2 linked regions of the Geotalea uraniireducens genome follow. The protein of the gene in region 2 interacts with the protein of the main gene of each other region in a pairwise test. Links are inferred from orthologs where the notes say so. Each region holds a gene or a part of one and is shown on either strand. Other genes may lie near its edges.

Region 1 (14,815 bases), 500 kb from region 2 along the record:
CCGGCTGCGCGCCCTTGAAAGCGGGACGCCCTCCGCTGCGGTGGTGGCTGACAGCCGTGTCCAGTGGCGGCCGGCTGCCCCGGCCGGTCCGCCGGCAGCACGATCAACGGTGGCTGCCGCTCCTCCGGTGGCGCCTGCCGGGCTGGCCGCCCCGGCTGCCGCTCCCCGGGCTCCCCAACGGCCGGCACCGACCGAGACGTTACCCCGTACCGGGGACAGTTGGGCCGACTTTGTTGCCTACGTCAAGGCCGGCAAGGTCCGGCTCGGCTCGCTGCTGGAGCATGGCAGCCCGCTGCAGGTTTCCGCTGAGCGGCTGGAAATCGGTTTCCCTGAAGGCTCCTTCGCCCTTGGCAGTCTGAAGGAAAACGATGCCCAGGCGGCCCTGCGCGAGCTGGCCCGGACGTTTTTCAAGAGCGAGCCGGCCCTGGTGTTGCGATCGCTGGCAGCGGGAGAGGATGCAGCGGTGCCGAATCTCCTGGAAAAAAAAAGAGTTGAGGACGAGCGTCGCCTGAACGATTTGCAGCAGAATGCCAAAGCACATCCGGCCATTGCCTCGGCGCTGGAGGTTTTCAGCGGTGAGTTGGCCGAGGTAGCGCCAGCCGAAAAAGATAATCGCTAGAACTATGTTTTAGTTTTAACAAAACTCCTTAACTGTGAGTAAATTTAACCCTACGACCCCATGGAGGCACAGATGTCCAAAGGTTTGGCCCAGATCATGAAGCAGGCGCAGATGATGCAACAGAAGATGGCGAAATTGCAGGAGGAAGCCGCGGCCAAAACTGCCGAGGCCAGCTCCGGCGGCGGGGCGGTGACTGCCGTTGTCAGCGGCAAGAGCCAACTCATTTCCCTGACGATCAAGAAAGAAGCGGTTGATCCGGAAGATGTGGAAATGCTGCAGGATTTGATTGTCGCCGCCGTCAACGAGGCTCTGAAGAAGGTTCAGACGCAGTTCTCCGACGAGATGGGAAAAATCACTGGCGGCTTGAATCTTCCCGGTATGTTCTAGTGACTGTGCCGGTGCCGGCTTTTGATTTACAGCGGTTTTCCCCTGCGGTCGCGGCGGCGGCGGGAGGATTTGACATATTCGATCCTTCGCAGTTTATTTCGTAATTGCAGCCCATTAGCCGAAATTTTATTTCGGCTAAATTTTTTTATTAAAATTGTAATAAAAAATTGTTTTAAATGTCGGGAAAAATATGGTACATTTTTCGAACTCATTGACCAAGCTGCTAGCAGAGCTCCAGAAGCTGCCGGGAGTTGGCGAGAAAACGGCCCTCCGTCTCGCCTTTCATCTGTTGAAATCCCCCGAAAATGCGAATGCTCTGGCTGAAAGCCTGCAGGATGTTACCAGTCGGGTGAGATTCTGTTCTGTTTGTTTCGGGATTACCGAGGAAGACCCCTGCTGGCTCTGCACCGCGGAACGCGATGATTCGGCCATCTGTGTGGTCGAGGAGCCGCAGGACCTGCTGGCCGTGGAGCGGACCCGGGCCTTCCGCGGACGCTACCACGTCCTGCAGGGGGCGCTGTCGCCGCTCAACGGCATTACCCCCTCCCAGCTGAGAATCGCCGAGCTGATCAAGCGGCTTGAGGGGGGCGGGGTCCGGGAGGTGGTCCTGGCGACGAACTTCACCGTGGAGGGTGAGGCGACGGCGCTCTATCTGGCCCGGCTGATCAAGCCGCTCGGGATTCGGGTCACCCGGCTGGCCCACGGCATTCCGCTCGGCTCCGATCTGGAATACGTGGATGCAGCGACGGTGCAACGGGCACTGGAAGGGCGCAGCGAGGTTTAGTGGACTGAGAAATACAACGACAGTTTAGTTACTGTGCGTACTATCTAAGAGGAGGAGAGCATGAGTCGCAAAATGGTTACCATTGACGGCAACACCGCGGCCGCCCACGTGGCCCACGCCACCAACGAGGTGATTGCCATCTACCCGATCACCCCGTCGTCGGTCATGGGGGAGATTTCCGACATTAAGAGCGCCATGGGCGAGAAGAACATCTGGGGATCCATTCCGTCGGTAGTCGAGATGCAGTCCGAAGGAGGGGCCGCCGGGGCCGTCCACGGTTCGTTGCAGGCCGGCGCCCTGACCACCACCTTTACTGCCAGCCAGGGGCTGCTGCTGATGATTCCCAACATGTTCAAGATCGCCGGTGAACTGACGCCGACCGTCTTCCATGTCTCCGCCCGGGCCATTGCCGCCCAGGCGCTGTCGATCTTCGGCGATCACTCGGACGTGATGGCCTGCCGTTCCACCGGCTGGGCGATGCTCGCCTCCAACAACTCCCAGGAGGTCATGGACTTCGCCCTGATCGCCCAATCGGCGACCCTCCGCTCGCGGGTGCCGTTCCTGCACTTCTTCGATGGTTTCCGGACTTCCCACGAAGTGCTCAAGGTCGAAGAGCTGACCTATGACGATATGCGTGCCATGCTGGACGACGAGCTGATCGCCCAGCACAAGGCCCGCGGCCTCTCCCCCGACCATCCGGTGATGCGCGGTACCGCCCAGAACCCGGACGTCTATTTCCAGGGTCGCGAGACGGTCAATCCGTATTATCCCGTCTCCATCGGCATCGTTCGCGAAGAGATGAACAAGTTTGCCAAGATTACCGGCCGCCAGTATCAGCTGATCGATTACGTCGGGGCTCCTGATGCCGACAAGGTGATTGTCATCATGGGGTCGGGTGCCGATACGGTTCATGAGACGGTGGAAAATCTCGTCGCCAAGGGTGAAAAGGTCGGCGTCGTCAAGGTCCACCTCTACCGGCCGTTCCCGATCGAAGATTTCGTGGCCGCGCTCCCCAAGACGGTCAAGAAGATCGCCGTCCTCGACCGGACCAAGGAACCGGGCGCCCTGGGCGAGCCGCTCTACCTCGATGTCCGCACCGCGATCGGCGAAGCCATGGCCGAGGGCATCTTCCAGTTCGACGGCTATCCGGTGATCGTCGGCGGCCGCTACGGCCTCGGCTCCAAGGAGTTCACCCCCGCCCAGGCCAAGGCTGTTTTCGACAACCTCGGTGCCGCCAAGCCGAAGAACCACTTCGTGGTCGGGATCAAGGAAGACGTTACCGGTAGCAGCCTCGATACCGATCCGGACTTCCGTAATCCGTCGGAAGGGGTTTACCAGGCGATGTTCTACGGCCTCGGTTCCGACGGCACCGTCGGTGCCAACAAGAACTCGATCAAGATCATCGGCGAGCTGACCGACAACAATGCCCAGGCCTACTTCGTCTACGATTCCAAGAAGGCCGGTTCAATGACCACCTCCCATCTCCGCTTCGGCAAGCAGTACATCCGGGCGCCCTATCTGGTGGACACCGCCGACTTCGTTGCCTGCCACAACTTCTCCTTCCTGGAGAAGTACGACATGCTCTCCAAGGCCAAGGACGGAGCGACCTTCCTCCTCAACTCTCCCTATGACCAGAATGAGGTCTGGGACAAGATGCCGGCCGACGTGCAGCAGCAGATCATCGACAAGAAGCTGAAGTTCTACGTGATCAATGCCGTCAAACTCGGTGAGGAGATCGGCCTCGGACCCCGCATCAACGTGATCATGCAGACCGCCTTCTTCAAAATCTCCAACATCATTCCGCTGGAGACCGCGGTGGAGTCGATCCGCGACGCCATCAAAAAGTCCTACGGCAAGGCGGGCGAGAAAGTGGTCGCCATGAACAACAAGGCGGTCGATGCCGGTCTGGAAAACATCGCCGAGGTGAAGGTCCCGGTAACCGCCACCAGCACCATCAAGAAGCCGCCCGTCGTCAGCGCCCAGGCGCCGGCCTTCGTCCAGGAGACCACCGCGCCGATGATCGCCGGCCTCGGCGACGACCTGCCGGTTTCCAAGATGCCGGCTGATGGTACCTTCCCCACCGCCACCTCCCAGTTCGAGAAGCGGAACATCGCCATCGAGATTCCGGTGTGGGACGAGCAGCTCTGCATCCAGTGCGGTATCTGCTCCTTCGTCTGCCCCCATGCGTCCGTCCGGATGAAGGCGTATGACGCTTCCGCCCTGACCGGCGCACCGGCCACCTTCAAGTCGGCGGAGTGCAAGATCCCCGAAATGAAGGGGCAGAAGCTCACTGTCCAGGTGGCGCCGGAGGATTGCACCGGTTGCGGCGCCTGTGCCTACAACTGCCCGGCCAAGGACAAGAATAACCCGAGCCACAAGGCCCTCGACATGGCCTACCAGCCGCCGCTCCGGGCCTCGGAAGTTGCCAACTTCGAATTCTTCCTCGGCATTCCCGACGTCGACGCGACCCAGGTCAAGCTCGAGTCGGTCCGCGGATCCCAGCTGGTCCGGCCGCTTTTCGAGTTCTCCGGTGCCTGCGCCGGCTGCGGCGAGACGCCGTACCTGAAGCTGCTCTCCCAGCTCTTCGGCGACCGGACGATGATCGCCAACGCCACCGGCTGCTCGTCAATCTACGGCGGCAACCTGCCGACCACCCCGTGGGCCAAGCGTGCCGACGGTCGCGGGCCGGCTTGGTCCAACTCGCTGTTCGAAGACAACGCCGAGTTCGGCTTCGGGATGCGGCTGGCGGTCGACAAGTTCAACCAGATGGCTCTGGAACTCCTCGACGAACTGGCCACCTGCTCCTGCGCTTCCTGTAGCGACATCAAGGGGCTGATGGCCGAGATCAAGGGCGCCGACCAGTCGACCCAGGCCGGGGTGGAAGCCCAGCGCGGCCGGATTGACGTGCTGAAGAAGGCGCTGGCGGGCTGCCCGGAAGCCGCCGCCAAGCGGCTGCTCACCGTGGCCGACTACCTGGTCAAGAAAGCGGTCTGGATCATTGGCGGCGACGGCTGGGCCTACGACATCGGCTACGGCGGTCTCGACCATGTCATCGCCTCTGGCAAGAACGTCAACCTGCTGGTCCTCGATACCGAAGTGTACTCCAACACCGGCGGTCAGGCCTCCAAATCGACGCCGCTCGGCGCCGTGGCCCAGTTTGCCGCCGGCGGCAAGCCGGTCAGCAAGAAGGACCTCGGGATGATGGCCATGTCCTACGGTTCGGTCTACGTAGCCAACGTCTCGCTGGCCAATCCGGCCCAGTGCGTCAAGGCGTTCCTCGAAGCCGAAGCCTACGACGGCCCGTCGCTGATCATTGCCTACTCGCACTGCATCGCCCATGGCATCAACATGACCACTGCCGTCGACGAGCAGAAACGGGCGGTCACTTCCGGCTACTGGCCGCTGTTCCGCTACAATCCGCAGCTGGCCGCGGAGCACAAGAACCCGCTCCAGCTCGACAGCAAGGCACCGACCATCGCCTTCGAGGAGTATGCCTACGGCGAGAACCGTTACAAAGTGCTGAAGAAGAACAATCCCCAGGCGGCCGAGAAACTGATGAAACAGGCCTCCCAGTGGACCAAGGCCCGCTTCGCCTATTACCAGAAGCTAGCGAGCCTGACCTACGAGAACCCGGGCGAGTAACCGCCCCGTTCCGGAGGAACCTCGACCCCCGGCAGTTCTGCTGCCGGGGGTTTTTTTGTCGCGTGGGCCGGCCGTTTATCTTCTTGAACCCGCGTCAAATTTTTGTTATAACCGTGCCAACGGTGATTGGATTCTCACAACCCGGCTAAGGGGTGCTCCATGGCTTATCCTCAAATGGTGATGTACGATGAGGAGTTCAAGCAGATCAACGCGGTCATCGAAAAGCTGCTCAGAGAGGCCAACGCAAAGGTGATTTTCCTGGTCGACAAGAACGGCCAGCTGATCTCCGGTGTTGGCGAAACCGAACGCTTCGATACGACCTCCCTCGCCTCGCTGACGGCGGGGAACATCGCCGCCACCGGCGGCCTGGCCAAGCTGATCGGCGAAAAAGAATTTTCCATCCTCTTCCACGAGGGCGAAAAGGATAACCTGCATATCTCCATCGTCGGCGGCCGGGTCATCCTGGTTGTCCTCTTCGACAGCCGCTCTTCGCTCGGTCTGGTGCGGCTCCGGGTGAAGAAGGCTTCTGATGAACTTACCGCCGTTTTCGACCGGCTGATGACCCGGGCCGAAGAGAAAGAGCGGAGCGGCATCCAGGATTTCCCCTTTGCCGAGATTACCGACGACGACATCGATAACCTGTTCAGCTAGCGGCCCGGGGGTATGGCGGAATGTCCTTCATCAATTACGCATCACGCGAAATAAACTGCAAGATCGTCTATTACGGCCCCGGCCTCTGCGGTAAGACCACCAATCTGCAGTACGTTTATCAGAAGACCGCCCCCGAGGCGAAAGGGAAGATGATCAGCCTGGCCACCGAAACGGAGCGGACGCTCTTTTTCGACTTCCTGCCGCTGGCACTCGGCGAAATCCGTGGTTTCAAGACCCGCTTCCATCTCTATACCGTTCCCGGCCAGGTATTCTATGATGCCTCGCGGAAACTGATTCTCAAGGGGGTGGACGGTGTGGTGTTCGTTGCCGACTCCCAGGACGAGCGGATGGACGCCAACATCGAGTCGCTGGAGAACCTCCGGATCAACCTCGGCGAGCAGGGGTACGATCTGGACAAGCTGCCGTACGTCGTCCAGTACAACAAGCGTGACCTGCCGAACATCCTGTCGGTCGAGGAACTCCGTAGTGAGCTGAATCCGACCGGGGTGCCCGAGTTCGAGGCGTGCGCCACTACCGGCGAAGGGGTCTTCGAAACGCTCAAGGCGGTTGCCAAGCTGATTCTCATTGATCTGAAGAAGGGGCGTTAGCCCGCTTGGTGCGCCGGGAGGCGAGCTGCGGCAGGACAAAGGTGTGGGAAGCCCATGGCGTTAAAACCGTGGGCTTTTTTGTTTCGTGCCGGGGTGATTTGACGTACTATGTCGCAACCGTGGCCGACAATGGCGCCGCAGTGCACCTTTTCCCGAGCCTGAATATCGCGGGGATGTCATGCCCTTGACTATCTATACCGGCAACCGGATGGAGCACCTGGTCGCGCACCTGGCGACCATGGTCAGCGAGTCGCCCCTGCCGCCGTTGGCGCCGGAGACGATCATCGTCCAGAGCCCGGGAATGGAACGCTGGGTGGCGATGGCGCTGGCTGACCGCCTCGGTGGCTGGGCCAACGCCGATTATCCATTTCCCAACGCCATGATCTGGCGGATCTTCCGGGCGGTGCTCGGCGAGCTGCCGCCGACTGCCGAGGATTCGCCCTTTGCCCCCGAGCCGCTTCGCTGGCGGCTGATGACCATCCTTCCCTCCTTGCTCGAACGCCGGGAGTATGCACCGCTCAAAGCATATCTGGCCGACGACGGCGACGGGCGGAAGCTCTTCCAGCTGGCCGGGACGATTGCCGATACCTTCGACCAGTATGGCCTCTATCGGCCGGAACTGCTGCTCCGCTGGGAACGCGGCGAGGGGGACGACTGGCAACCGGACCTCTGGCGGCGGCTGACGGCAGAGGCGGCCGTCCCTCATCGGGCGACCCTGCTGGCGGAATTCCGCCGGGCCGTTTCCCGGCTGCGGGAGGCCCCTGCCGGACTTCCCGCCCGCCTCTCGCTGATCGGCATCTCGGCGTTGCCGCCGTTCCATCTGGAAGTCCTGACCCGGCTTGCCGGCCAGCTGCCGGTCAATCTGTTCCTGCTGAACCCTTGCCGTACCTACTGGGGGGGAATCGTCTCCGCCCGGGAGCAGGCCCGCCTCGAACGGCGAGATGCCGAAAGCGCGCCGCCCGACGACTATTTCGAGCTCGGCAACCCTCTGCTCGCCTCGCTGGGCCGGACCGGTCGGGACTTTTTCGAGCTGCTGCTCGACAGCGCGGAACCAGGGGCTACCGTCGAAGATTTTACGGCGGGCGAGGAGACGACCCTGCTCGCCATGGTCCAGGGAGATATCCTCGACCTGCGGGATCGGACGGCTGCCGGCGAGGTCAAGGGGACCATCGCTCCGGGGGATGCCAGCATCCGGGTCCATTCCTGCCATAGCCCGCTGCGGGAGGTCGAGGTGCTGTACGATACGCTCCTCGAGCTGTTTGCCGGCGATCCGACCCTTACCCCCCGGGATGTGCTGGTGATGACGCCGGAGATCGAGAGCTACGCGCCATACGTTTCGGCGGTGTTCGGCTCGCCCGAATCGCCGGAGCGGCGGATCCCCTACGCGATTGCCGATCGGAGCCTCCGGCGCGAGGGGGTGGTCGCCGAGGCGCTCATCAAGGTGCTCCGACTGGCGGGGAGCCGCTGTACGGCCAGCGAAGTGCTCGATTTCCTCGCTCTGGCGCCGGTGGCCCGGCGGTATGCCATCGGGCAGCGGGGGGTGGCGACCATTCGTGGCTGGGTGCGGGAAGCCGGCATCCGCTGGGGGATCGACCGCGCCGACCGCGGCGAGCAAAAGCTTCCCGCGTTTGCGGAAAATTCCTGGCGGTCGGGACTTGACCGGCTGCTGCTCGGCTATGCGATGGCCGGCGAGCGGGAGGGGCGGTTCTGTGCCGGGATTCTCCCCTTCGACCGGGTTGCGGGGGAGGCGGCGCTCCTCGGCTCGTTCCTGGAGTTTACCGGCCGGCTGTTCGCCACGTTGCGGCAGCTGCGGCAGCCGCGGCCGGCGCCGGAATGGCTCACCCTGTTGCGCGGCGTGCTGGTCGACTTCATTGCCGCCGATCAGGACGAGGAGCGGGAGCTCTTGGCGATCGATGGAACGATTGACGCGCTGGCGGCGGCATGGCGGGTGGCCGATTTTAGCGACGAACTGACTCTGGAACAGATGACGGCGTGGCTGGACGAACGCCTCGGCCGGCTGGGGCCGGGGGGAGGCTTCCTGACCGGCGGGGTGACCTTTTGCGCCATGCTGCCGATGCGGAGCATTCCCTTCCGGGTCATCGCCCTGCTCGGGATGGACGACGGCGCCTATCCGCGGCGCAATCCGCCGTCGGGCTTCAACCTGATTGCCGCCGCTCCCCGCCCGGGTGACCGCTCGCTACGCGACGAGGACCGTTATCTGTTCCTGGAGGCGCTCCTGTCGGCCCGGCAGCGGCTGCACATCAGCTACCTGGGACAAGGGATCGTCGACGGCGGGACACGGCCCCCTTCGGTGCTGGTCAGCGAACTGCTGGATTACCTGGAACGGGGTTTCGTCGTCGCCGGTGCGGCCGATAAAAATCTCCGCGAGACGGTCGAGGTCCGGCAGCGGTTGCAGCCGTTCAGCCGCGACTATTTCCGGGGTGACGCCGGTTCGCCGCTCTTCAGCTACTCCCGGGAGAACCTTGCCGGCAGTCTGGCCAAGGGGCGCGGTGCCGAACCCCGCCCGTTCATGGTTGCACCGTTGCCGGTGCCGGACGAGGTGACGACGATTACGCTTGCCGATCTGGCAGCCTTTCTGGCGAACCCGGCCCGACAGTTTCTCCGCCTCCGGCTGGGAGTTCACCTGGAGCGGAGCGAGGAACTTCTGCCGGAGTGTGAGCCGTTTCTTCCCGATCCGCTGGAGCGTTACCAGCTCGACCAGGAGGTGGTGGCGACCCTGCTGGCGGGGGGAGATCCCGAACTACAGCGGGAAGTGCTGCGCAGCCGGGGACTGCTGCCGCCGGGGGCTATCGGTGCCGAGGTCTTCCGGCGTCGCGTGGCGGCCGTCGCCGATTTTGCCGCCGAGGTGGGGGCAACGCTGGCCGGCGAAGCGCTGTCGCCGCTGGAAGTCGACCTGCCGCTCGGCGGCGTGCGGCTGGTCGGCCGGCTTCGGCGGCTCGGGCCGGCCGGACTGGTGCAGTATCGCTTTGCCAAGCTCAAGGCAAAGGATCGGCTGCGGGCCTGGCTGGAACATCTGGCCCTCAATGCCGTGGCCCCGGCAGAGTGCCCCCGGCGGACCGTTCTCTTTGCCAGCGATGCCACCGTCACCTACGAACCGCTGACGGCTGCCGCCGGCGAACTGGAACGGCTCGTCGGGCTCTACCGGCAGGGATTGGCTGCGCCGCTCCGCTTCTTCCCCGAGAGTTCGCTCGAATATGCCCGGAAGAGCCGGGAGCCGAAAAAGGCCGATCAGGCGCCGGCGGCCGCCCGGAAGAAATGGCGCGGTTCCGAGGAGTATCCCGGCGAGGGGGAGGAGCCGGCGTTCCGGCGCTGCTTCGGGGCCGCCGAGCCCTTTGCCGGCGACTTCGCTGCGGTGGCACTGACGGTCTACGGCCCGCTGCTCGACTGCCAGACCGAACGGAAACGGAAATAGGCGCGCCATGGAGCCCTTCAACCTTCTCCATACCCCGCTGAGCGGTCGCCACCTGATCGAGGCCAGCGCCGGTACCGGCAAGACATTCACCATTGCCGGCCTCTACCTGCGGCTGCTGCTGGAGCGGCGGTTGCGGGCGGATCAAATCCTGGTTGTCACCTTCACCGAAGCGGCGACCGAGGAGTTGCGGGACCGGATCAGGCGACGGCTACGGGAGGCGGTGGATGCCTTTGCCGCCGGGAGCAGTGACGACCCGCTGCTCGACGGGCTATTGGGCGGGGGAATTGCCGCTCCCGAGGCGCTCCGTTTACTGTCGGCCGCGCTCCGTTCCTTTGACGAGGCGGCGATTTTCACCATCCACGGCTTCTGCCAGCGGGCCCTCCGGGACAATCCCTTTGCCAGCGGCTCCCTGGCCGATACGGAGCTCCTGGCCGATCAGGAGCGGCTGCTGCAGGAAGTTGCCGCCGATTTCTGGCGGGACACCGTCTACCGGGCGCCGGCACCGCTGGTGCGGAAGGTCGTTGACGAGGGGGTGTCGCCCGGCCGCCTCTTGCGGTCGGTCGGGACGCGGGGGGGGCCGTTGCTGAGGGTGATCCCCGAGCTGCCGCTCCCCGAGTTGCCGGCAGGCGATCCGGACGAGGCGTTCCTTGACCAATGGCTGCTGGCGCTGAAGCGGCAATTCCACGCCTACCTGGCCGCCGAACTGCCGCGGCGGAAGCGGCGGGCCAATGTCCGCTCCTTCGACGACCTCCTGCTCGATCTCTACCAGGCGCTGCAGGCGGCGCAGGGCGACGCCCTGGCCGGGGCGGTGCGGGAGCGTTACCGGGCCGCCCTGGTCGACGAATTCCAGGATACCGATCCGCTCCAGTTCGGGATTTTCGATGCCCTCTATCCGCTGGCGGGCGAGGCGCCGCTGTTCATGATCGGCGATCCGAAGCAGGCGATCTACAGCTTCCGCGGCGCCGATGTCTTTGCCTACCTGGCGGCGGCTGCCGCGACGGAACAGCGTCATACCCTGGACGAAAACTGGCGTTCCGAGCCGGCACTGGTCCGGGCGGTCAATGCCCTCTTCGCCGGGCGGCCGGCACCGTTTCTCTTCCCGGGGATCGCCTTTCACCCGGTGCGGGCGGCGGAACGGGAACAGCGGCTGCTGACCGTTGACGGCGCTGCCGATCCGGCGCCGTTCAAGATCCACTTCGTCCCCCGAAGGGAGGCGGGCAAGCCGATCAACAAGGGTGACGGCGCCGAGTTGCTGGTTCAGGGGGTGGCGGCGGAGATTGCCCGGCTGCTCGACGAAGGGGGCGCCGGTCGCCTGCTGATCGGTGACCGGCCGCTGGTCGCGGGCGATATTGCCGTCCTGGTCCGGAAGAACCGCCAGGCGCGGCTGGTGCAGCAGGAACTGAACCGGCTCGGCATCCCGGCGGTGCTGCGCGGTGCCGGCAATCTCTTCGATTCGCCGGAAGCGGCGGAGATCCTCCTGGTGCTCGGGGCGGTGGCCGAACCGGCCGACGAGCGGCGCTTGCGGGCCGCCCTGGTCACCGACCTGGCGGGGATCGGCGGGGACGGCCTGGCCCGGTTGTTGGGCGACGAGAGCGCCTGGGAGACGGTGCTGGAGGAGTTCCGCGGCTACCATGACCTTTGGGCGAAGTCGGGGTGCATGCCGATGGCGATGCGCCTCCTGGCCGGCCGTCAGGTGCGTAGCCGGCTGTTGGCGCTGCCGGACGGCGAACGGCGGCTGACCAATATTCTTCACTGCTTCGAGCTGCTCCACGAGGCAGCGGTAGCCGGCAATCTCGGCATGGAGGCGACCGTCAGCTGGCTGGCGGAGCGGCTCAGCGAGGAACAGCGCCGGGAGGAACACGAGATCCGCCTGGAGACCGACGAGGCGGCGGTCCAGCTGGTGACGATTCACAAGAGCAAGGGACTCGAATATCCGGTGGTCTTCTGCCCGTTCTGCTGGGAAGGGAGGGACGGAACCGGCGAAACGGTCCTGTTCCATGACGAAGCCGGCCGGGCGGTGCTCGATCTCGGTTCGCCGGAGCTTCCCCGCCATCGGCAACGGGCCGCCGAGGAGAATCTGGCCGAGGGGCTGCGGCTGCTCTATGTGGCCGTCACCCGGGCAAAGAACCGCTGCTATCTGGCCTGGGGGGCCTTCAAGGATGCCGGCGGCTCGGCGATGCATTACCTGCTCCATCCGGACGTGCCGGGCGACAAAGGACAGGTCGCCCTGTCCGACGAGGCGATCCGGGCCGAACTGGAGCAGCTGGCCGTTGCCTCGGGCGGGGCCATCGCCGTGACCCCGCTTCCCCCTCGGGCTCCTGCCGGCGTCTACCGGCCGCCGGTCGCCGCCGAGCCGCTCAGCTGCCGGGAGTTCCACGGTACCATCGAGCACGACTGGCGGGTGGCAAGTTTTACCTCTTTCGTCTCCCAGGCCGAACATGTTGCCGAGTTGCCCGACCGCGACGAATGGGTGGCGGGGGACGGGGCGCCGCTTTTGCGGGAACCGCCGGCCGAGCGCCAGACGATCCGCGATTTTCCCCGCGGGACGCGGGCGGGGATCTTTCTCCACGAGATCTTCGAGGAACTCGATTTTGCCGCCGGGCCGGCCGGCATCGCCGAAGCGGCGGTGGCGGAAAAACTCCGCCGGCACGGCTTTGCCGGCGAATGGCTGCCGGCCGTAACGGCAATGCTGGGCCAGGTTCTCACCGTCCCGTTGCCGGCCGGGGAGGCCTCGTTCCGGCTGGCCGACCTCCGTCCCGGCGGCTGGCTGACGGAGCTGGAGTTTTACTTCCCGCTCCGCTTCATTACCGCCGACGGCCTGCGGGAAGCGGCGGCGCGCTGGAGCGGCCTGGAGCAGCCGGTGAGCCTGACGGAGCTGGTGACCGGTCTTACCTTCCAGCCGGTCCGGGGGGTGGTGCGCGGCTTCGTCGACCTGGTCTGCGAATGGCAGGGGCGCTATTTCATCATCGACTGGAAATCGAACTATCTCGGTTCCCAGCCGGCGGATTACCAGCCGCCGCAGTTACGGGAAAGCATGCGGTCGCACCGGTATCCCCTCCAGTATCTGCTGTACACGGTGGCGCTGCATCGCCATCTGGCGGTGCGGCTTGCCGATTACGACTACGATCGCCATTTCGGCGGCGTTCACTATCTGTTCCTGCGGGGGATCGAGGCGGCCCGGGGCGACGGGGCGGGAATCTTCCATGACCGGCCGCCGCGGCAGCTGATCGAGGAGCTGGAACGGCTGTTCGTCCGGCTTGACTGCCGGGCAGGTGAGTGAAACGATGGCATATGCGCACGAAGATGAATTGACCGAGCTCGATCGGCACTTTGCCGATTTCGTTTGCCGGCTTGCCGGCCGTGGCGATTCCTGGCTGTGGCGGGTCGCGGCCCTGACCAGCAATGCCACCGGCCGCGGCAACGTCTGTCTCGAGCTGGCCACGGCGCTGCCGCCGGAGAGTGTCGGCGCCGCGGCGCTGGCGGGCTGGATCGAGCATCTCCGCGCGGTGCCGCTGGTCGGGGCACCCGGCGAGACGACGCCGCTGGTCCTCGACGCTGCCGGCCGTCTCTATCTGCACCGCTTCTGGGAGTATGAAGCGGTACTGGCCGCGGCGTTGCTGGCACGGAGCCGGCAGGAATGCCCGGTCGACGAGGCGCTACTCGGCGAAGGGGTGCGCCGGCTCTTCCCGCCGGTGGTGGCTGACGAGCCCGACTGGCAGCTGGTGGCGGCCCTGACGGCGCTCTGCCGGCCCTTGGCCGTGATCTCCGGCGGCCCGGGTACCGGCAAAACCGCCACCGTGGTGAAGGTGCTGGCGCTACTGCTGGAGCAGGCCCGGGGTGTCTCCTGTTCGCTCGCCCTCGCCGCTCCGACCGGCAAGGCGGCGGCCCGCCTGGCCGAGGCGATCCGTACTGCCAAGCAGGGGCTGCCGGTGGCCCCGGCGATCCTCGAACAGCTCCCGGAGGCGGTAACCACCATCCACCGGTTGCTCGCCTACCACCCGCCGTCCGGCGCGTTCCGCCACCATCGGGACAATCCCCTGCCGTATGCGGCGGTGGTGGTCGACGAAGCGTCGATGGTCGATCTTCCCCTGATGGCCCGGTTGGTCGAGGCGCTGCCGCCGACGGCGCGGCTGATTCTGTTGGGGGACAAGGACCAGCTGGCCTCGGTGGAAGCCGGGGCGGTCCTCGGTGACATTTGCGACACCGGCCGGCTGCACGCCTTTTCCCCATCGTTTCGGGAGCGCCTGGCGCGGCTGGCCGGATCGGCGCTGCCGGCCGCCGGTCCGGCGCCGGAGTCGCCACTCGGCGATTCGCTGGTCGTGCTGCGGAAGAGCTACCGGTTCGGCGCCGAAAGCGGGATTGGCGCCCTGGCCCGGCTGATCAACGAAGGGCGGGGGGAGGAGGCGCTGGCACTGCTCAAGGCGGGGGGATGCGGCGACCTGGCGTGGCGGGAACTGCCGGCGGCGGAAGAGCTGGAATGCCAGCTGCGGGAGCCGCTGGTCGCCGGCTACGATGAGTTCCGGGCGACGGCCGAGCCGCTGGCGGCCCTGGCGGCATTCGGTCGGTTCCGGGTTCTCTGCGCCCATCGCCAAGGGCCCTACGGCGTGGCGACCCTCAATGGCCTGGCGGAACGGCTCCTGGGGCTGCCGACCGGTGTCGGGGGGGAATGGTATCCCGGCCGGCCGGTACTG
Region 2 (14,640 bases):
TTGGCGATCAGCAGATTTACCCCTTCCGCCAGTTCGCCGAGTTCATCGTCGCTCCGGACCGGCAAGCGGGAAGTCAGATCCCCTTCGCCATGGGCAATCACCTGGATGCTCTGCGAGATGTCGGCAATATTTCTGACCAGTGTCCGCTTGAAAAAGACATACATTGCCGCCAGTACGATAAAGAAGCAGACAACGCCGACCGCAGCCAGCGCCACGGTCAGCTGCCGAGCGCCGTCATACCCTTCTTCGAGCGAGGTGGTCAGGAGCAGCGCCCCGGTATAGCGGCTCGTCTTGTCATGACACTGGGTGCAACGCTCTTCGTTGGCCATCGGGATAATGAAAGTCAATGCCCGTTTGCCGTCGATGCTCCGCCGCTGTTCAACGGTACGCCCCGTCTTCAGCGCCTCCAGGGCTGCCGGCTCGGCGCTGCCGTTATTGTCGGCGGCAGACTTCCCCTCGGCATTGAAGGTCCGCAGATCGAGGATTCCGCCTTTGCCGCGCCGGTCACCGATGTAACGCGCGACTTCCGACATTTCCCCCTTCATCATCACGTCGCCGATGTCCCGCTCGATAATGGTGGCCAGATCGCGGGTATTCCGCGTCTCAAGGCCGAGGAGCGCCGAATGCTCCAACCAGATGGAGACGCCGCCGAGCAGGGCAAACCCCAAAAACAACGTTATACCGATAATCCCGAGGACCTTTATCGCCAGTTTCCGCCTAGCCATGAAGACATGCCTCCACACGAAGTAAATGCCATGTATGAAGTATCGGCAAATTCAAGCCAGGCTTTAACCGAATTATTCAAAAAATGTTTGATTATCTAGTATTCACACCAGGGGCAATCAGCGGGAAAAACGAGGAGGGAAACGGGACGCGGCATTGCCGGCGTCGACCGCCGAACGCTCTATCAAGGGACGAGAGCGGTGGCTGCTGAAGCAGCCAGGGTGGCCAACTGTTCGCCGGTCAGCCGGAAGACGGTCCAATCGTCCAGCGGTTGCGCTCCCAGGGCACGGTAGAAATCAATCGCCGGACGATTCCAGTCGAGGACCGACCATTCAAGCCTGCCACAACCCCGCTCCACGGCGAGATAGGCAAGCCGGGCCAGCAACGACTTGCCAATACCCCGGCCACGCCACGCCTCCCGGACGAACAGGTCTTCCAGATAGATGCCAGGGCGGCCAAGGAAGGTGGAAAATGACGGAAAAAAGAGAGCAAACGCCACTGGTTCGCCGGCCAGCTCGGCGATCAGAACCTCGGCGGCCGGCCGTTCGCCGAAGAGCCAGTGTCGCAACTGCTCCTCAGTGGCAACCACCGCATGGGCCAAATTCTCGTATGCCGCCAGTTCGCAAATCAGGGCAAGGAGCAGTGCAGCGTCGTCGCCGGTCGCTTCCCGAATGGTTAAATCTGCCGTGCACATAACGCTACCTCCAGGACATCCGCCAAAGCCGCAGTTTTCCCTCCCGCGGCACGCCGCGGACGAGGGAAGACGGGTGGCGCGGCGAATCAGTAATATGCCTCTTCATAGCCGGGTATGCTATCGAGGTAGCCGGGGAGCCGCTCCATGGCAGCTAGGGTTTGGTCGACCTGCTGGATCAGCCGCTGTCGATCCCGGGGATAATTTCCTGCCAGGGAGAGAAAGTTGGAAACGTGATTCGAGCGGAGGATCGTTCTGACCGGATTGAGTGCTGTCAACAGTTCGCGGGCCTCCATAAGCAGCTGGCGACGGGTGCATTGTTCGAGAGAACCGATAAACTGCTCGTTATGCCGCTGGAACAATGTCAGCAAAGAGAAATACTCCGGCGCGACCCGGCTCACCCACGCCGCCGTTGCCCGGGCATGCTCCAGACTCCGCGACCGGCCGGCCAGGCCGAGGATGGCGGTAACCGAGAGCTTCATTCCCGCCTGGCGGGCTTTAAGCGCTTCCCCAGCAAGTTCCCCGGCAGTAAAGCCTTTGCCGATCGCCGCCAGCGTCCGCTCGTCGCCCGATTCGAGACCGAGGTACAGGATCCGCAACTTCTTCTCGCGCAACAGCGCGAGTTGCTCGGGGCCCTTGGTCGTCAGACTGTTCGGCGAGGCATAGGAACCGACCCGGGTCAGGGCAGGAAAATACGCGGCCAGCCGGTCGAGGATCAGGCAGAGTTCGGCGAAGGGATAGACCAGGGCATCGCCGTCAGCAAGGAAAACCCGGTCGACCGTCACGCACCAGCGGGGCGGAAGCCCGGCGAGCTCGGCAAAGATTTCGGCCAGCGGCTTCAACCGGAAGCGCTTCATCTTGTACATGCCGCAGAAGGCGCAACGGTTGTGCGAACAGCCGACGGTGATCTGAAGGATAAGGCTCCGGGCCTCGCTCGGCGGGCGGAAGACCGGTTCAACGTACTGGAGCATAGTGGCACCGCTGCCGCACCCTGCACCGACCGGCCTGCCGGGAACGGCCGACAGCAAAAAAGCCCCGGAAATTCCGGGGCTTTTCATCTTCTTCCGATTAGAGGTCAGATTATTTCCGGACGACGTTGGCCGCCTGAAGTCCTTTGGCCCCTTGCACAATATCGAAGCTTACCGCCTGACCTTCGGCCAGGGATTTGAAGCCGTCCCCTTGGATCGAGGAAAAATGGACGAACACGTCGTCACCGTTGTCCTGCTCGATAAAGCCATACCCCTTGCTGTCATTGAACCATTTCACTACACCGTTTGCCATTACTTCTTTCCTCCTGTGACGCTTTGCCGAGGCAATATGGGGCACAATCGCTGCCCGAAGATCAAAAATGAGAGAAATTGCACGCTATGTAGCACCAATTAGTGAAACGTGTCAAGCCGATATTTTCCTGATAAACGGGAAACGGGGAAGCGGTTTCCCGCTTCCCCGCCCCTTTCAGCGCCTGAGAGATTACCCCTCCAGAGCGGCGTGAGCCGCAGCCAGCCGGGCGATCGGCACCCGGAATGGCGAACAGGAGACATAGTCGAGCCCGATCGAGTGACAGAAGATGACCGACGACGGATCGCCGCCATGCTCACCGCAGATGCCGAGCTTGATGTTCGGCCGGGTGGCCCGCCCCTTTTCTACCGCCATCTTCACCAGCAGGCCGACCCCCTGCTGATCGAGGGAGACGAAGGGATCTTCCTCCAGCAGGCCACTCTCGACGTAGAACGGCAGGAACTTGCCGGCATCATCGCGGGAAAGACCGAAGGTGGTCTGGGTCAGGTCGTTGGTACCAAAGGAGAAGAACTCCGCCTGGGTGGCAATCTCGTCAGCGGTCAGCGCCGCCCGCGGCAGCTCGATCATCGTCCCGATCAGGTAGTCGAGCTTGACGCCGTAGCGCTCGATCACTTCGTCGCAGACCCGGATAGCGTTTTCCCGGAGCCGGGCCAGTTCTGAGACCACGCCGACCAGCGGGATCATGATTTCGGGAACGATCGAAAATCCTTCGTTCTTCGTCAGTTCGCAGGCTGCTTCCATGATCGCCTGGACCTGCATGTCGTAGATTTCCGGGAACGTCAGACCGAGGCGGCAGCCGCGGTGGCCGAGCATCGGGTTGAACTCGTGCAGGTATTCCACCTTGTTCTTGAGGGTTTGTGGCGTCACCCCCATGGTCTTGGCCAGCGCCTCGATATCCTTCTCTTCCTGGGGGAGGAATTCGTGCAGCGGCGGGTCGAGAAGCCGGATGGTGACCGGCAGGTCCTTCATCTCGCGGAAAATGCCAAGGAAGTCCCCTTTCTGCATCGGCAGGATCTTCGCCAGCGCCTTCTTGCGCCCTTCGACGTCGTCGGCCAGGATCATCTCCCGCACGGCGGCAATCCGGTCGGCCTCGAAGAACATATGCTCGGTCCGGCAGAGGCCGATCCCCTCGGCGCCGAATTCCCGGGCCACTTTCGAGTCGTGAGGGGTATCGGCATTGGTCCGGACTTTTAGCTTGCGGTAGCGGTCAACCCACCCCATCAGGGTGCCGAAGTCACCGGTCAGCTGGGGCGGCACGGTCTGCACCTCGCCGAGCATCACCTCGCCGGTGGCGCCGTCAAGGGTGATCACGTCCCCTTTCTTGACCACCTGACCGGTCGCCGCGACGAACTGGTTGGCGGCATAATCGACCTTGATATCGCCGCAGCCGGCAACGCAGCACTTGCCCATGCCGCGGGCAACCACCGCCGCATGGGAGGTCATGCCGCCGCGGGCGGTGAGAATCCCTTGGGCGGCATGCATGCCATGGATATCTTCCGGTGAGGTCTCGATCCGGACCAGGACCACCTTCAGGCCGAGCCGCGCCGCAGCTTCCGCCTCATCGGCAGTAAAGACCACCTCGCCGCTGGCCGCCCCCGGCGAAGCCGGCAACCCCTTGGCGATGATCGTTTTCTTGGCCTTCGGATCGAGTGACGGGTGGAGCAGCTGGTCGAGCTGCGACGGGGAGACTCGCAGCACGGCAGTCTTTTCATCGATCAGCCCCTCGTTCACCATGTCGACGGCGATCTTGATCGCCGCCTTGGCGGTCCGCTTGCCGTTCCGGGTCTGCAGCATGAAGAGTTTCCCCTTCTCGATGGTGAACTCGATATCCTGCATGTCCCGATAATGCTTTTCCAGGATGCCGCGAATCTGCACCAGCTGCTGGTAGCACTCGGGAAGCACCTCTTCCATGGACGGCAGTGTGGAGTCCTTACCGTTGGCCCGATTGATCGGCTGCGGGGTGCGAATACCGGCCACCACGTCCTCGCCCTGGGCGTTGACCAAGTACTCGCCATAGAAATAGTTCTCGCCGGTCGACGGGTCGCGGGTGAAGGCAACACCGGTGGCACAGTCATTCCCCATGTTGCCGAAAACCATCGACTGGACGTTGACCGCCGTCCCCCATTCGGCCGGGATGTTATTCAGCCGACGGTAGGTAATGGCGCGCGGATTCATCCAGGAGCCGAAGACGGCGCCAATCGCGCCCCAGAGCTGCTCCTGGGGATCTTCCGGGAACTCCTTGCCGAGCGACTCCTTGATCTTCGCCTTGAATTTGCCGACCAGTTCCCGCCAGTCGGCGGCCGTCAGGTCGGTGTCGAGGTGAACCTTCTTTTCTTCCTTTTTCTGCTCGAGCAGATGCTCCAGCAGATCCTTGTCCATCCCCATGACGACGTCGGAGTACATCTGGACGAAGCGCCGGTAGGCATCGTAGGCAAAGCGCTCGTCACCGCTCTGGGCAATGATCCCCTGGACGGTGGTATCGTTGAGCCCCAGGTTGAGGATGGTATCCATCATCCCCGGCATGGAGGCGCGAGCGCCGGAACGAACCGAGACGAGCAGCGGGTTCTTGGCGTCGCCGAAGGTCCGGCCCATCAACGCTTCCACCTGCTGCAGGTTCTTTTCCACTTCCCCCCGCAACCCGGCCGGATAGGAACGGTTGTTCTTGTAGAACTCGGTACAGACCTCCGTGGTGATGGTAAAGCCCGGCGGGACCGGCAGGCCGATGCTGGTCATCTCGGCCAGGTTGGCCCCTTTGCCACCCAGAAGGTTCTTCATCTCCGCCTTCCCTTCGGCCTGGCCATTACCGAAGAAATACACGTACTTTGCAGCCATTGCACTCCTCCTCTGTTTTGACGGGCCGTTTCCCGGTCCGCCGTTTATTGATACTCAAACGCGTTCAGCTAGATTAAATATAATTTATCGTTATTCAACGACCATTTAGCGAGAGTAAAACAAGAAAAAAGCCGCTTGCCTTTCGGCTAAGCGGCTAGTTTCGCGAAATCGGCGATCGCCCCGAATAACCTGCTGATCGCTGTCAGCAGGCTGAGCCGGTTGGTTCGCACCCGTTCATCCTCGGCCATGACCATCACCTGGTCGAAGAAGTCGTCGACCGCCCCCTTGAGGGTGGCGATGCCGGTCAGGGCCGCCAGGTAGTCGCCGGCAGCGGCCCGGGCCTCGACGTCGCCCCGTACCGCCAGGAAGGCCTGCTGAAGCGCGCCTTCGGCCGGTTCCTGGAAGAGCGCGGCGTCGACCGGCTGCGCCACACCTTCCTTGACAATGTTGCAGACCCGCTTGAAGGCCACGGCCAGCGACTCGAAATCGGGCCGGCCCTTGAACTCGGACAGGGCAGCGATTCGGGCGGCGGAATCGACCAGATCGTCGTAACCGGCGCTGACCACGGCATCCACCGCGTCCGAAGCGAAACGATCACCCATCAGGTTGACGAAACGACCGTGGAAGAACTCCAGCACGTCGGCCTTGACCTCGGCAACCGGCCGGGTCAGCTTGGCCGCCAGAAGATCAAGCGAGCGGGTCACCAACGCATCGAGCGACAGGCGATACCCCTTGTCGAGAATGATATTGATGATCCCGAGGGCGGAGCGGCGCAGGGCGTACGGGTCAGCGGAGCCGGAGGGAATCAGGCCGACGCCGAAGCAACCGCAGATGGTATCGAGCTTGTCGGCAAGGGAAACACAGGCACCGATATCCGAAGCCGGCAGTTCGCCGCCGGCCTGGGTCGGCAGGTAGTGCTCGGCAATGGCGATGGCAACCTCCCGGTCTTCACCGTCCAAAAGAGCGTACTCGCGTCCCATGACCCCCTGCACCTCGGGAAACTCGCCAACCATGCCGCTGACCAGGTCCGCCTTACAGAGGAACGCGGCCCGGGCCACTTTCTCCCCAACCGCCGGGCAGAGTTGCGCCGCCAGCCCCTCGGCGAGGGTCTTGAAGCGCTCCATCTTCTCGTAGGAGGTACCGAGCTTCTGCTGGTAGACGACGCTTTTCAGCGCCTCGACCCGGCTCTCCAGCCGGACCTTCCGGTCTTCGTCGTAGAAGAAGCGCGCGTCGGACAGCCGCGCCCGCAGCACCCGTTCATTCCCCTTCACCACTACCGACGGATCCTCGGTCAAGGTATTGTTGATGGTAATAAAGATCGGCAGCAGCGCACCGTTACCATCGACCACCGAGAAGTACCGCTGATGGCTGCGCATCGAGGTGATCAGCACCTCTCGCGGCACCTGGAGGAATTCGGGCGAAAAGGTCCCGTGAACGACGCTGGGATATTCCACCAGGAAGGTCACCTCGTCGAGCAGCCCCTCGTCCGGCAGCAGATGCCCGCCGACGCTCTTGGCCACCCGGTGGATCTCCCGGCGGATGATCTCCTGCCGATGCTCCGGATCGGGGATGACGAAATGGCGCTCGCACTCTTCGAGGTAATGGGCGAAGTTGCTGACCGGGAAGGCCTGGTTGGCCATGAACCGGTGGCCGCGGGAGACAGAGCCGCTCTCGATATTGCCGAAGGTGAAGGGGACGATCACCCCGTCGAAGAGGGCGACGATCCAGTGGATCGGTCGGGCGAAGCGGGTATCGAGGTCGCCCCAGCGCATCGATTTGCGGAAGGGGATGGCGGCAAGCAGCCGCGGCAGCAGCTCGACGAGCAGATCGGGAACCGGCCGGCCACTCTCCTTCTTGACCGCCGCGACGTATTCGCCTTTCTCGGTGGTCACCAATGTCAGGGTCGCCACGTCGACCCCCTGGCCGCGGGCAAACCCTTCAGCCGCCTTGGTCGGCTTGCCCGTCCCATCGAAGGCGATGTTCTTCGCCGGACCGAGGGCGGTGATTTCGGCATCGGGCTGGACCGCCGGCAGTCCCCGGATCACCAGGGCCAAGCGCCGCGGTGTGGCCAAGGTCTTTATCTCGCCGAAGGTCAGGCGGACCTGTTCCAGCTCTTTCCTGGCCAGGGCCTCCAGATCGGCCATCGCCTTGGGGAGAAATCCGGCGGGGATTTCTTCGGTGCCTATTTCGAGAAACAGTTCCTTGCTCATGTAGCAGCTTCCTTTCGGGAGCAACGGGAAAGCGGCCGCCCCACTCTGCTCCGTCTGCCACGGCCAACCACGGCACCTAGCGGTGCGGAGTCCCGGCAGAACGGAAGGGGATCAACTCCGGTCAGCTCACCGTTGGAGTCGGATCATTTTTTCAACAGCGGAAACCCAAGCTTCTCGCGCAGCTTCAGATACCCCTCGGCACAGAGCCGGGCGACATTCCGGACCCGGCCGATATAGGAGGCGCGTTCGGTTACCGAGATGGCGCCCCGGGCATCGAGAAGGTTGAACGTATGGGAACACTTCATCACGTAATCGTAGGCGGGGAGAACCAGCTCCCGCTCCACCAGCCGGATGCATTCCCGCTCGTACATCTGGAAGAGCTGGAGCAGCATCGCCACATCGGCTTCTTCGAAGTTGTAGGTGGAGAACTCGACCTCGGAGCGGTGGTGGATGTCGCCGTAGCTGACCCCCTTGACCCACTCCAGGTCGTAGACATTGTCGACCCCCTGGAGATACATGGCGATCCGTTCGCAGCCGTAGGTAATTTCGGAAGAGACCGGCTTGAGGTCGATGCCGCCCGCCTGCTGGAAGTAGGTGAACTGGGTAATCTCCATGCCGTCGAGCCAGACTTCCCAACCGAGCCCCCAGGCACCGAGGGTCGGCGATTCCCAGTCATCCTCGACAAAGCGGATGTCGTGCTTGGCGGGATCGATGCCGAATGCCCGCAACGAATCGAGGTACAGGTCGAGGATGTTCAGGGGCGACGGCTTCATGATCACCTGAAACTGATAGTAATGCTGAAGACGGTTGGGGTTATCGCCGTAGCGACCGTCGGTAGGCCGGCGGGACGGTTCGACATAGGCAACCTTCCACGGCTCGGGACCGAGGACGCGGAGGAATGTGGCAGGATTGAAGGTACCGGCCCCTTTCTCGGTATCGTAGGGCTGCTGGATTACGCACCCCTGTTTGGCCCAGTACCCCTGGAGGGCAAGAATCAGGTCTTGAAAGGTCAAGTCGGCTCCTCCTCATCCGCCGCGCCCCACGCGCGGCACGGCGGCATTCCATACATAAGAATATCTTTATCCTGTGTAAACAGGGTTTGATCAAACTGAAAAAGCGTCCAAGTTACACGCAATTAGAGTCGAAAAGCTTACAATGTATCCAACAAGGTGTCAAGGAATATCACACAGAAAGACCGAGGTCGGGGTCCACCTGGCGCAGAAAGGTCAGCGAATTGAGCGGACGCGAAAGATGAGCGGCAATGGCCCCGTCAATCAGCGGCGCCACCTCCGGCAACAGCGAGGCAGGAAAGTTCACCACGCCGAAACGGCCGGTGCGGAGTGCCCCTTCGAGCAGCGCCACCGCCGGCGGAGAAAGGATCCGCCCGGTCCGGCCGCAGGCCGGACAGTGAACCGCCCCCGCTGCGCCGATCCGCCGCTCAGCGGTCGGGGCGAGGTCGACCCCGCAGCGCCCGCAATGGTCGAGGGCCAGCCGGTAACCGAGAATATTGAGCAGATTGACTTCGAAGAAGCGCCGGTCGGAAGGAGAGGCCGTGGCACCGTCGAGGTACTCCAGATAGGCGGCCAGCAAACGGAACAGTCGCGGCACCGGCGCGGCTTCGGGAAGCAGGCGGTCGGTCAGTTCCACCGCATAGCCGGCGTGGCCGATCTTCAGCAGGTCTTCGCGGATATGGGGAAAAACGGTCACGATATCCGCGCTATGCAGCGACGACAACCCCTCCCTGAGCGTCAGCTCGACCTCCAGATGGGCGAACGGCTCCAGGGCGCCGCCGAACCGCCGCACGCTCTTCTTCGCCCCTTTCGCCACCCCCCGCAGCTTGCCGTGCGGAAGAGTACAGAGCGTGACAATCCGGTCATTATCCCGAAAATCCATAACGGCAAGCACGATGGCATGACAACGGCACTGGTCCATGGCGCGAAGGTAGCACCGGCATAGCCGTCCCGTCAACGGGACATTGCCGGCACAGCAAAAAGGGCGGCCGGCAATCCGGTCGCCCTTTCGCGATAATCTCATTCCCCAGCGCTAGCGCAAGCCGAGCCGCGCCAGGAAAATCCCCATGTACTTGTTGAGCGGATGATTGCGGTGCAGGCGGCGGAAGACCGGCGGTTTCCGGGTGCCGAGCCGGTTCAGCTCCCCGACGATCGCGTCATTATGCTGGCGACGCAGCCCCTCCCGGAAAATATCGACCGCTTCCTGGCGCATCCCCGCCAGGAGATAAATCTGACCGAGGTTGAGATAATGCACCGGATTGGCCGGTTCGTTGGCGATCGCCTCCCGCGCCAGCGCGATGGCATCGCCGAATTTCCCCCGCGTCTTCGCCTGGCAGAGGGCCAGATACGAACAGATTTCCGGGCTGCGATTAACCGCTGCTGCATGCTCGAAACAGGTTCGGGCCAGATAAATATGGTCATGACGAAGGGATTCGAGCCCCTTTGCAAACCATTCCGCTGCCAATGTTACCGACATGATACGCCTCACATTGTTACGTTCCGCAATCGGACGAGCCAATTTTACCTATCGGCTATTCAACAATCGAGCCAGCAATTTAACCGACCGAGCATGCCGTGTCGTTTACAATCGCCACTGCATAACAACTGGTAATAGTTATATTTGTCAGAATTGGCGCAATACCGGTGGGGAAATCACCATTCAGTGAAATAGCTAACTGACGGTGACAAAATGGGGAAATTGCAGCAGGCGGGCAAGGGCCGCCCCTAACCCGGGACAACAACCGCCGCGCCGCAGAACGCGCCGCGCCGTAAATCCTCCAAAGCTTCGTTGGCCGCCGCCAGAGGATAGGCAGTCGCCTCGGTCTGGATCGGAATTCGGGGCGCCAAGGCCAGAAATTCCTCGCCATCCTGCCGGGTCAGATTGGCCACCGACCTAAGGGAACGCTCACCCCAGAGAAGGTCGTAGGAAAAAGCCGGGATTTCGCTCATATGAATCCCGCCGCAGACCACCACCCCCCCTTTGCGCACCACCCGCAGGGCGGCCGGCACCAGCTCGCCGGCCGGAGCGAAGATAATCGCCGCATCGAGCTCCTCCGGTGGCCGCTGCTCGGCGCTGCCGGCCCAGCGCGCCCCCATCCGGCGGGCAAACTCCTGCCCCGCGGCATCGCCGGCCCGGGTGAAGGCGTAGACCTCCCGCCCCTGGAAGCGGGCCACCTGGGTGACCAGGTGGGCTGCGGCGCCGAAGCCGTAGATGCCGAGCCGCGGCCCCTCGCCCGCCATCACCAGCGAGCGGTAGCCGATCAGGCCGGCACAGAGCAGCGGCGCCGCCTGGAGATCGGGATACCCCGCGGGGATCGGGAAGCAGAACCGGCTGTCGGCTACGGTATACTCGGCAAAGCCGCCATCGATCTGGTAGCCGGTGAAGCGGGGCACGTCGCAGAGGTTCTCCCGACCGCTCTGACAGTAATGACACGTGCCGCAGGTGGAGCCAAGCCACGGCACGCCGACCCGGGCACCGCTTTGGAACCGTCCCCCGCCAGGGCCGGCGGCAACCACCGAGCCGACGATCTGGTGCCCGGGGATCAGCGGCAGTTTCGGTTCCGTCAGTTCACCGTCGATGATATGGAGATCGGTGCGGCAGATGCCGCAGGCATGGACTTTCAACAACAGCTGCCCCGGTCCCGGTTCGGGGATCGGCATCTCGGTCAGCTGTAGCGGCCGACCGACCCCGGTGAAGAGCATTGCGCGCATGACTGATCCCTCCCGCTTTCCCAAAGTGCCGACACGTTACGCCCCTTCGCGCTGCCGGCCGAACCGTTTCGCCAGCTCCGCCAGACACTGCTCTTCGCTCTCAAAGAGGATTCCCCGGAGCCCGCGGCTTTCGGCCCGCACGACGTTGGCCAGCATATCATCGATAAAGAGTACCTCATTCGGGGTTAGCCCCAATTCGCCGACCACCTCGTCGAATAGCGACGGATCGCGCTTCCCCTTGCCAAGACGATAGCTGGAAAAGACCCGGTCAAACTCGCGATAGAAGCCGAACCGCCGGTCGAGCTCCTCCAGCCAGTCGGTCTGGTCGCTGAGAATGGCGACCCGGTAGCCTTGGGCACGTAGGGAGCGAACCATCGCCAGCAGCCGGGGGCGGAGCACGAACCGGTCGAGAATGGTGGCAGTGAGAGCGGCGTCATCCCCCCGCAGGCCGCTCTGCTGCCGCAGCACCCGCCAGAATTCGGCCTCGCTCCCCCGGCCGACGACGTAGCCGGTACGGTAAATCGCTTCCATCCCAGCGCCGTGGACGGCCAGCGGGTCGAGCCCCTGGCGATGGGCCAGCGCAAAGAGCCCCTCCCGAAACCCCTCTTCGGCCAGCACGCCGCCAAAATCGAAGAGCACCGCCCGCACCCTGCCGGCAGTTTGGCCGAGTCGGGCATGGAACAACGACTGCCAGTGGCGGGGATCGCCCCAGCCGGCGGCGGGATCGGGAACGACGATCCGCAATTCGTCGAAGCTGAGCCGCTGCCGGTCGAGGATAACGGTCCGGGCGGCCTGTTGTTTCTCCGCCAGCGGCAGTTCGGCATAGAGGAGGCTCAAATGAGGGCGGAATTCGTCCGCGGGCTGCCGGTCCAGGGCTCCCCACGCCGCGGCATGCAACCCGGCCAGTTCCGGCGAATCGGCAAATTCGATGAACAGGCTTCGGAAATATTCCGCGCTCGTCCCGATACCGTTAATAACCAAGTCGAACGGCGCCAGCCGCGCCGCGGCGGCCGCCAAGGCATCCATCAGCGGCTGCAGTTCGGCAACGTCGGTATAGGAGCCGCTACAGACGGTGAGATGGGGGGCAAAGGAAGGGAGGTCGTAGCGGCCGGCCAGTTCGCGAATCACCCCCTCGGCCCAGGCGGCGTCGGCCGCCGCCGGCAGCAGGAAGACGGAAAATCGGCGCAAGGGCGTGCTCATGCGCCACTCCCGGCACGCTGATAGGTGACCCAGCTGAGCGGCGGATCGCCCGGTACTTCCTGGCGGTCCGTTTCGACAAAATCGGCGAACAGCTCGGGAAAAGTGGTATCGCCCGGATAGGCCCGATGGATGATCGTCAGATAGATTCGCTCGGCCAGCGGCAGCGCCTCCCGGTAAAGTTCGCCGCCGCCGCAGATAAAAACCTCCGCTGCGCCGGGCGCCAGGGCCAGGGCCTCGGCAAAACTTCGCGCCACCACCACGCCGGCGGCTCGGAACGTCGGCTGCCGGCTGAGGACGATGTTCAGCCGGCCGGGGAGCGGCCGGCCGATAGCGGTGAAAGTCTTCCGTCCCATGATCACCGGGTGGCCGATGGTGAGCGCCTTGAAGCGCGCCAGGTCGGCCGGCAGATGCCACGGCAGGGCGCCGTCCCGGCCGATCACCCGGTTTTCCGCCATCGCGGCGATCAGGGAGACAATCATGCCGCCTCCTCGTACTCCAGGACTTCGCTGGTGACAATCCGGCGGGTGGCGGTCAGGTAGCCGTACCACTTGTAGAACATGTCGAGGAGCGAAACGATTGCCAGGAGCGCCATCACCACCACCAGGGCGGCATTGAGCCGGAAGGTGAGCGCCTCGCCGGCGGTGGCCGCCCGGGCGGCCTTGCCGAGGAAAGAGCCGGTCAGGGTCCAGGAGGCGGCGAAGGTGGTCAGGTACATGAAGACCATCGGCACGAAGGTCGTCCAGGCGTAGCGGACCTTGCCGGACTTGATCAGGATGGTGGTGCCGATGCCGAGGGCGATCGCCGCCAGCAGCTGGTTGGAGACGCCGAACATCGGCCAGATGGTGGAAACGTTGCCGGAGTGGATCAGGTACGCCCAGGCGGCCACCACCGCCAGGCTGGTGGCAATGATCCCCGGCAGCCAGCGCGGCTGGCCGAGGGGCTTGTAGATGCGGCTCCCCAACTCCTGGAGGAGAAAGCGGGCCACCCGGGTACCGGTATCGACGGTGGTCAGGATGAACAACGCCTCGAACATCAGGGCGAAATTGTACCAGTACGGCATCAGCCCCCGCATCCCGGGAATCGCCGAGAGGATGGAGGCCATCCCCACCGCCAGCGAGACCGCGCCGCCGGGGCGTCCGGCGATGTCGGTGCCGACCATGGCCGAGAGTTCGCGCACCCGCTCCACCGGAAAGCCGAGGGCCGTCACGGCATCGAAAGAAAGCTTGGTGTTGATGGCGAAATAGTCGCCGGGAACCAGAATGGTGGCCGCCACCAGCGCCATCACCGCCACGAACCCTTCGACCAGCATGGCGCCGAACCCGATCATCGGGATTTCCCGTTCCGAGGTAATCATCTTCGGCGTCGTTCCCGACGAAATCAGAGAATGGAAGCCGGAGACCGCACCGCAGGCGATGGTGATGAACATGAAGGGAAACAGCTTGCCGGGGATGATCGGCCCGCCGCCGGCGACGAAGCGGGTCACCGCCGGCATCTGGATGGTCGGCGCCATGCAGACGACCCCGACCGCCAGCAGCAGCACCGTACCGATCTTCATATAGGTGGAGATGTAGTCCCGGGGACAGAGGAGCATCCAGACCGGCAGGATCGAGGCGACCAGGCCGTAGCCGGCCATCGCCAGCACCAGGCTCCCCTTGGAGAGGTTGAAGAACGGTTCGAGGGCGGAGCCGGGGATGTAGTGGCCGGCAAAGACCGCCCCGAGCAGCAGGGCGAAGCCGATGGCGCTCACCTCGCCGACCCGCCCCGGCCGGAGCCGGTAGAGGTAGAGACCCATGAACAGGGCAATCGGAATGCTGAGGAAGATAGTGAAGGTCCCCCAGGGACTCTTGGCGAGGGAGTTGACCACCGCCAGACCGAGGCCGGCCAGGGCAACGATCAGGATGAAGAGGATCGCCAGGGACGCCGCCAGACCGCCGACCGGGCCGATCTCGTCCTTGGCGATCCG

What was found.
Region 1: the proteins of recO (region 2) and recR interact in binary tests that used the Escherichia coli proteins (3 or more experiments, as listed by UniProt). The link is inferred for Geotalea uraniireducens from one-to-one orthologs.

The regions. Positions count from the first base shown.
Region 1 is NZ_AP027151.1:164,784-179,598, forward strand. The notes cover bases 1-2,993. They hold recR (recombination mediator RecR), read left to right. Parts: upstream 1-1,196; coding sequence 1,197-1,790; downstream 1,791-2,993. Other genes in these bases: dnaX (DNA polymerase III subunit gamma/tau), read left to right, coding at 1-619; QMN23_RS00780 (YbaB/EbfC family nucleoid-associated protein), read left to right, coding at 692-1,006; nifJ (pyruvate:ferredoxin (flavodoxin) oxidoreductase), read left to right, coding at 1,851-2,993. In the rest of the region: more of nifJ, read left to right, coding at 2,994-5,432; QMN23_RS00795 (roadblock/LC7 domain-containing protein), read left to right, coding at 5,592-6,083; QMN23_RS00800 (GTP-binding protein), read left to right, coding at 6,104-6,691; recC (exodeoxyribonuclease V subunit gamma), read left to right, coding at 6,870-10,124; recB (exodeoxyribonuclease V subunit beta), read left to right, coding at 10,132-13,404; recD (exodeoxyribonuclease V subunit alpha), read left to right, coding at 13,409-14,815. UniProt on the Escherichia coli protein: May play a role in DNA repair. It seems to be involved in an RecBC-independent recombinational process of DNA repair. It may act with RecF and RecO.
Region 2 is NZ_AP027151.1:656,422-671,061, reverse strand. What follows is about bases 7,813-10,630. They hold recO (DNA repair protein RecO), read right to left. Parts: upstream 9,688-10,630; coding sequence 8,938-9,687; downstream 7,813-8,937. Other genes in these bases: QMN23_RS03165 (zinc-dependent alcohol dehydrogenase family protein), read right to left, coding at 10,491-10,630; QMN23_RS03170 (tetratricopeptide repeat protein), read right to left, coding at 9,799-10,242; glyQ (glycine--tRNA ligase subunit alpha), read right to left, coding at 7,899-8,768. In the rest of the region: QMN23_RS03210 (methyl-accepting chemotaxis protein), read right to left, coding at 1-725; QMN23_RS03205 (GNAT family N-acetyltransferase), read right to left, coding at 908-1,417; QMN23_RS03200 (B12-binding domain-containing radical SAM protein), read right to left, coding at 1,504-2,385; QMN23_RS03195 (cold-shock protein), read right to left, coding at 2,495-2,695; ppdK (pyruvate, phosphate dikinase), read right to left, coding at 2,885-5,545; glyS (glycine--tRNA ligase subunit beta), read right to left, coding at 5,692-7,755; more of QMN23_RS03165, read right to left, coding at 10,631-11,477; QMN23_RS03160 (HAD-IA family hydrolase), read right to left, coding at 11,514-12,677; QMN23_RS03155 (dihydrofolate reductase), read right to left, coding at 12,674-13,156; QMN23_RS03150 (carbon starvation CstA family protein), read right to left, coding at 13,153-14,640. UniProt on the Escherichia coli protein: Involved in DNA repair and RecF pathway recombination.